Prosthecodimorpha staleyi: one gene and its partner. The protein of the gene in region 1 interacts with the protein of each later gene in a pairwise test. Links are inferred from orthologs where the notes say so. Each region holds a gene or a part of one and is shown on either strand. Other genes may lie near its edges.

Region 1 (3,280 bases):
TGCGGTCGTACACCACGACGGTGTCGTTGAGCGAATAGCCGACGATCGTCAGAACCGCGGCCAGGGACTGCAGGTCGAACTGCAGCTGGAAGATGATGATCACCCCCATGGTGAGGACGATGTCATGGGCGGTGGTCAGCACGGCACCGATGGCGAACTGCCATTCGAAGCGGAACCAGAGATAGATCAGCACGAGACCGAGCGAGACGGCGACCGCGATGGCGCCGTCGCGGCGCAGGTCGGCCGAGACGCTCGGGCCGACCACCTCGGTGCGGCGGATCTCGTAGGCGTCGCCGAGCTTGTCTTTGACCTTGTTCAGCGCCACCTGCTGGGCCGCGTCGCCGCCGGGCTGTTCCGGCAGGCGGATCATCACGTCGTCGCCCTGGCCGAAGCCTTGCACCTGGGCCTCGCCGAGCTCCAGCCCGCCGATCATCTTGCGCAGTTCGGACAGATCGGCCGGCCCGCCCTTGTGGCGCACCTCGATCAGATTGCCGCCCGTGAAGTCGATGCCGTAGTTGATGCCCAAGGCGCCCCAGGCCATTACGGTCAGGACGAGCAGGCAGACCGAGATCGGAAAGGTGACGGTCCGCCACCTCATGAAGGGGATCTTGGTATCGTCCGGTATGAGCCGCAGCATGGGTCAATCCATCCGGGGCGGGCGACGTTCGAAGGAGCGCCGCGCCTGGGTGATAAGAATCGGGATCAGAGCGGAACGCGCGCGGGGCGGTAGTGCCGCACCCACAGCGCCACCATCAGCCGGGTGACGGTCACGGCGGTGAAGAAGCTGGTGATGTTGCCGATCGCCAGCGTCACCGCGAAGCCGCGGATCGGGCCGGTGCCGAGGAAGAACAGCACCGCGGCGGCGATCAGCGTCGTCAGGTTGGAGTCGGTGATCGTTCCGATGGCCCGCGTGAAGCCGGTATCGATGGCCGAAATCGCGGACCGGCCGAGCCGCTGCTCCTCGCGCACGCGCTCGTAGATCAGCACGTTGGCATCGACCGCCATGCCGATCGACAGCGCGATGCCGGCGATGCCCGGCAGCGACAGCGTCGCCCCGAGACTGGACAGGATCGCGAAGGTGAAGAAGACGTTGATGATCATCGCGACATTCGCGAAGATTCCGAGCAGCCCGTAGCTCGCCATCATGAACACGATCACGGCGACGCCGCCGATCACGGTCGCGAGCTTGCCGGCCGCGATCGAATCCGCGCCGAGGCCCGGACCGACGGTGCGCTCCTCGACGATGGTCAGCGTCGCCGGCAGTGCGCCGGCGCGCAGCAGGAGCGCGAGGTCGTTGGCCGACTGGACGGTGAAATTGCCCGAGATCTGGCCGGAGCCGCCGAGGATCGGCTCGCGGATGACCGGATCGCTGATCACCGTGCGGTCGAGCACGATCGCGAAGGGCCGGCCGACATTCTGCTGCGAGATGGTGGCGAATTTCTGCGCGCCTGACGTGTTGAAGCGGAATGACACCACCGCCTCACTCGACTGCTGGCTGAAGGTCGCCTGCGCATCGACCAGTTCCTCGCCGGTCAGCATCGCGCGGCGCTGGATCAGCACCGGGACCGGGGTCGGGTCGTTGGTGTAGAGGACTTCGGTGTCGGACGACTTGGCGCCTTCGAGCACGCTCGGCCCGCGGTCCTCGACCATGTGGAAGGTCAGCCGCGCGGTCTGCTGCAGGATCGCCTTCAGCCGGTCGGTATCCTGCAGGCCGGGCACCTGGACCAGGATGCGGTTCGCGCCCTGGCGCGCGATCGACGGTTCGGTCGTGCCGAGTTGGTCGACGCGGCGGCGGATGACCTCGATCGACTGCTCGACGGCGCGCCGGACGCGGTGGTCGAGACCGGCCTGGGTCAGCGTCAGGCGGTAGAGCCCGGGCTCCGGGGTCTCGACCGTCAGGTCGTTGACCGGCTTGCCGCCGAAGGTGGTGTCGGCCAGATTCTGGATCAGGCCGTTGAGCTTGGCGGTGGCCTTCTCGATCTGGTTCTGGTCGGTGATGCGCACCTGCACGCTGGTCTGCTGGCTGCCGAGACCGGTATAGCCGATCCGGTCCTCGCGCAGCACGCGGCGCACGTCGTCGCGCAGGATCTCGACCCGGTCCTTGACCAGCGCCGGCGTATCGACCTCGAGCACCACATGGGCGCCACCCTGCAGGTCGAGACCGAGCGTCATCTGGCGCGCCGGCACCCAGGAGGGCAACGCGGCCAGCTGCTCGCGCGTGAAGAAGTTCGGCAGCGTGAAGAGGATGCCGGCGAGGCAGACCGCCACGATGGCGATGATTTTCCAGCGCGAGAAATACAGCATGTCTCACCGTTCATTGCCGCCCGGCTCGGCCGGGCTGGACATCGGCCGGCCGCGCTCGGCCGGCCGGGGTTGCCCCGATGGCGTCACGCCTCCTTGGCGGGCTCGCCCTTGGTGCGGACCTCGGCGATCGCGCTGCGGACGACACGCACCTTGGTGCTCTCGCCGAGATCGACTTCGAGTTCGGTTTCGCTCACCACCTTGGAGACCTTGCCGATCAGACCACCGGTGGTCACGATCGTATCGCCACGGCGGACGCCGGCGAGCATCTCCTGATGACGCTTGGCCTGCTGGCGCTGCGGGCGGATGATCATGAAATACATGATCGGCAGGATGAAGAGGAACGGGGCCAACGTCATGAACAGATCGTTGGCTCCGGCTCCGGGCGCCGCCGCTTGAGCGAAGGCAGGCGTGACGAACATCGAAGACTCCTCGGAGGGCGGACGGGATAGCGCGCCTGATATGGTCCGGGCCGGGCGGTCCGGCAAGCGCACGGAAGCTTGTTTTCGGGACGGAGGCCCCGTCCCGAAGCGCGGCGGACTATAGCGACAGCGCGGATCTTTGCAAACGCCGCGTGCCGGCCCTGCACGAATCCGCTTCCCGGGCGGGGCGCTGCGGCCTTCGCAGGGCTCGGGCGCGCCCAGCGACCACACCAGGCGGCGACCAGCTGCGCAGCGATCAGTCGCGCGGCCACCAATCGCGCAGCGACCATGCGGGCGGTCGGCTTTCGCCCCGTGCGCCGGCCGTGCTATGGCGGCGGCCCGGTTTCGACCGCGATGCTCCAAGAAAACGCCCGGGAGGCGCGCCCTTGTCCGATCCATCCGCCGACTTCGCCGCCCTCGTCGCCCGGCTCGACACGCTGATCGGGTTGATCGCCCGCGCGGTGCCGGACGCCCCGAAGCCGGTCGACCTCGCCGCCGCCGACGCCTTCGTCTGGCATCCGGTCGGCGACCGGCTGCAGCCGGTGCCCAAGGTCAAC
Region 2 (3,401 bases), on another replicon or contig:
CGGGCACGACTTCGTCGGCGCCCCGGCGGTCTACGTGACCTCGCACCACAGTCTGCCGATCCGGCTCGAAGGCGACATCTTCCTGAACGCGATGGTCGCCATCAACGATGTCCTGCGCCAGAACGGCGACGATCGCGTCGCCTATCTGAGATATCGAAGCCCGGGCGAGGAGTTTGCCGTCGACGAGGACGAGGAATGAACTCGCTTCATATCCTCGAAGCGGCGCGCGACCTCGCGTTGAAGAAGGGTCCTCCGCGGCAGGCGGACCTGCGGCGCGCGGTCAGTTCGGCCTACTATGCGTTGTTCCACGCCCTGTGCCGGTCGAACGCGGACCAACTGGTGGGCAGCGGCAAGCGGCATTCGGAGGCCTGGCTGCGGGTCTATCGTGCGCTCGATCACACCAAGGCGCGGGACGAACTGCGCCGGGCTACGACGCGGGCACTCTCGCAGGAAGTCGACCAGATCAGTACGGCTTTCATCCAGCTTCAAGAGGAACGGCACGCGGCCGACTACGATCCGCGCCCGTTCCGTCTCTCCCGCAACGACGTCTTTTCGCTCGTGATGACGGCATTGCAGGCCACGATCCAGGTCAGGAACCTGGATCCGAACCTGCGCACCGAACTCGCCACGCTCCTCCTGCTCAAGTCGCGCTCCTGACGCGGCACAAAGTACGGGCCTCCCATGAAATTCACGCTTTCCTGGCTCAAGGACCATCTCGACACGGGCGCCTCGCTCGATCAGATCGTCGAGGCGCTGACCGCCGTCGGCCTCGAGGTCGAGGGCGTCGAGGACAAGGCCAAGCAGCTCCGGCCGTTCACGGTCGCCTATGTGGTCTCCGCCGTGCAGCACCCCAATGCCGACCGGCTGCGGGTGTGCATGGTCGATACCGGCGAGGGCGAGCCCGTCCAGGTCGTCTGCGGCGCCCCCAATGCGCGCACCGGCATGAAGTCGGTCTTCTCGCCGCCCGGCACCTACATTCCCGGCAAGGACATCACCCTCGGGGTCGGCACGATCCGCGGCGTGGAAAGCCGCGGCATGCTGTGTTCGGCCGCCGAGCTACAACTGTCCGAGGACCATGACGGCATCATCGAGCTGCCGGCCGATGCGCCGGTCGGCATGTCCTACGTCGCCTATGCGGATCTCGACGATCCGGTGATCGACGTCTCGCTGACGCCGAACCGGGCCGACTGCACGGGCGTGCGCGGCATCGCGCGCGATCTGGCCGCCGCCGATCTCGGCACGCTGAAGCCGGAGCCGAGCCGGCCGATCAAGGGCCTGTTCGTCTCGCCGCAGGCGGTCGCGCTCGAATTTCCGGCCGAGGGACCGGTGGTCTGCCCGGCCTTCTACGGCCGCACGGTGCGCGGCGTGAAGAACGGGCCGAGCCCGGACTGGATGCAGAAGCGCCTGCGCGCGGTCGGGCTCCGGCCGATCAACGCGCTGGTCGACATCACCAACTACATCTCGCTCGACCAGGGCCGCCCGCTGCACGTCTATGACGCCGACAAGCTGACCGGCACGATCCGGGCCCGCCTCGGCCGCGACGGCGAAAGCTTCCTGGCGCTCGACGGCAAGACCTATGCGGTCGACCCGCGCATGTGCGTGATCGCGGACGACCGGGCCGTGCTCGGCTTCGGCGGCATCATGGGCGGCGAGGACACCGGCTGCAGCGAGGAGACCCGCAACGTCTTCATCGAATGCGCCTATTTCGACCCGCTGAAGACCGCCGAGACCGGCCGGCGCACCGGCATCGTGTCGGACGCGCGCTACCGCTTCGAGCGCGGCGTCGATCCGGCCTATCTCGGCCCCGGCATCGAGCTGGCCACCCGCATGGTCATGGACCTGTGCGGCGGCGAGCCGTCCGAGGTGGTCAGGGTCGGCACTCCGCCGGAGACCGACCGCGTCATCCGCTTCCCGCTCGCCGAGGTCAAGCGGCTCTCCGGGCTCGACCTGCACTGGATCGAGGTCAAGCACATCCTGGAACGGCTCGGCTTCCTGGTCGTCTCGGTCAGCGACGAGTTCCGCGTCTCGCCGCCGTCCTGGCGCAACGACATCCACGGCAAGGCCGACCTGGTCGAGGAGATCGTCCGCATCCACGGCCTCGACAAGGTGCCGCTGAAGCCGCTCGACCGGGCCGGCTCGGTCGGCGCGCGCGTGCTGACGACGGCGCAGATCCGCCGGTCGAAGGCGCGCCGCACGCTCGCCGCGCGCGGCATGCTGGAGGCCGTCACCTGGTCCTTCGTGTCGAAGGCGCAGGCCGAGCTGTTCGGCGGCGGCAAGCCGGAACTGGCGCTCGCCAACCCGATCGCGTCCGATCTCTCCGACATGCGGCCGAGCCTGCTCGCCGGGCTGATCACCGCCGCGCAGCGCAATGCCGACCGGGGCATCGGCGATGTCGCGCTGTTCGAGGTCGGCCAGGCCTTCCGCGGCGACCGGCCGAAGGACCAGCGCATGCTGATCTCCGGCATCCGGCGCGGCAATGCGGTCATGACCGGCGCCGGCCGGCACTGGACCGGTGCCGCCCCGGATGCCTCGTGGCTCGACGCCAAGGCGGATGCCGTCGCGGTGCTGGAGGCGCTCGGCGCGCCGGTCGAGCGCATGCAGCTCGCCCGGACCGCACCCGGCTGGTTCCATCCCGGCCGCTCGGCCGTGCTCCAGCTCGGCCCGCAGAATGTGATCGCCGCCTTCGGCGAACTGCATCCGCGCACGCTGGAAGCGCTCGACGTGTCCGGCCCGCTGGTCGCCTTCGAGATCGATCTCGATGCCATCCCGGAGCCGAAGGCGCGGCCGACCCGCTCCAAGGGTGCGCTGGCGGTGGCCGATCTCCTGCCGGTCCGGCGCGACTTCGCCTTCGTGGTCGAGGAGGCCGTCGAGGCCGACCGGATCGTCAAGGCGACCCGCAATGTCGACAAGGCCCTGGTCGCCGACGTGGCGGTGTTCGACGTGTTCCGCGGTGCCGCCCTCGGCGAGAACCGCAAGTCGGTCGCCGTCGAGGTCACCCTGCAGCCGCAGGGCAAGACCATGACCGACGCGGAGATCGACGCGGTCGCCAAGAAGATCGTCGCCGCCGTCGCCAAGGCGACCGGCGCGGCCTTGCGCGCCTGATCCGCACCCGGCCGGTCGCCCCCAGGGCACCGGCCGGATCACGGCCGCACTGTTTCGCGGCCGCGCCGTTCGGGGGCGCCGTCTACTTCGCCACCACCGCGACGGCGGCGCCGGCCATCATGGTTCCGGCGCCGCGATTCATCAGCTTCATGGCGCGCGGGCTGCGGAACAGGTCGCGCGCCCGCGCGGCGGCGGCCGCATAGCCGCCGACGACGACCAGCAGCACGACGATGACCACCGCGATCAGTTCGGCGAAGCCGAGCGCGGTCAGGCGTTCGAGATCGATCAGGCTCGGCAGC

The links.
Region 2: the proteins of secD (region 1) and pheT interact in binary tests that used the Escherichia coli proteins (3 or more experiments, as listed by UniProt). The link is inferred for Prosthecodimorpha staleyi from one-to-one orthologs.

The regions. Positions count from the first base shown.
Region 1 is NZ_JAHHZF010000005.1:256,370-259,649, forward strand. The notes cover bases 4-2,968. They hold secD (protein translocase subunit SecD), read right to left. Parts: upstream 2,305-2,968; coding sequence 703-2,304; downstream 4-702. Other genes in these bases: secF (protein translocase subunit SecF), read right to left, coding at 4-637; yajC (preprotein translocase subunit YajC), read right to left, coding at 2,388-2,723. In the rest of the region: more of secF, read right to left, coding at 1-3; KL771_RS11855 (ATP-binding protein), read left to right, coding at 3,110-3,280. UniProt on the Escherichia coli protein: Part of the Sec protein translocase complex. Interacts with the SecYEG preprotein conducting channel. SecDF uses the proton motive force (PMF) to complete protein translocation after the ATP-dependent function of SecA.
Region 2 is NZ_JAHHZF010000013.1:147,975-151,375, reverse strand. What follows is about bases 306-3,391. They hold pheT (phenylalanine--tRNA ligase subunit beta), read left to right. Parts: upstream 306-681; coding sequence 682-3,102; downstream 3,103-3,391. Other genes in these bases: KL771_RS23590 (LysE family translocator), read right to left, coding at 3,185-3,391; KL771_RS23600 (hypothetical protein), read left to right, coding at 306-657. Outside these bases: KL771_RS23605 (hypothetical protein), read left to right, coding at 1-199; more of KL771_RS23600, read left to right, coding at 196-305; more of KL771_RS23590, read right to left, coding at 3,392-3,401.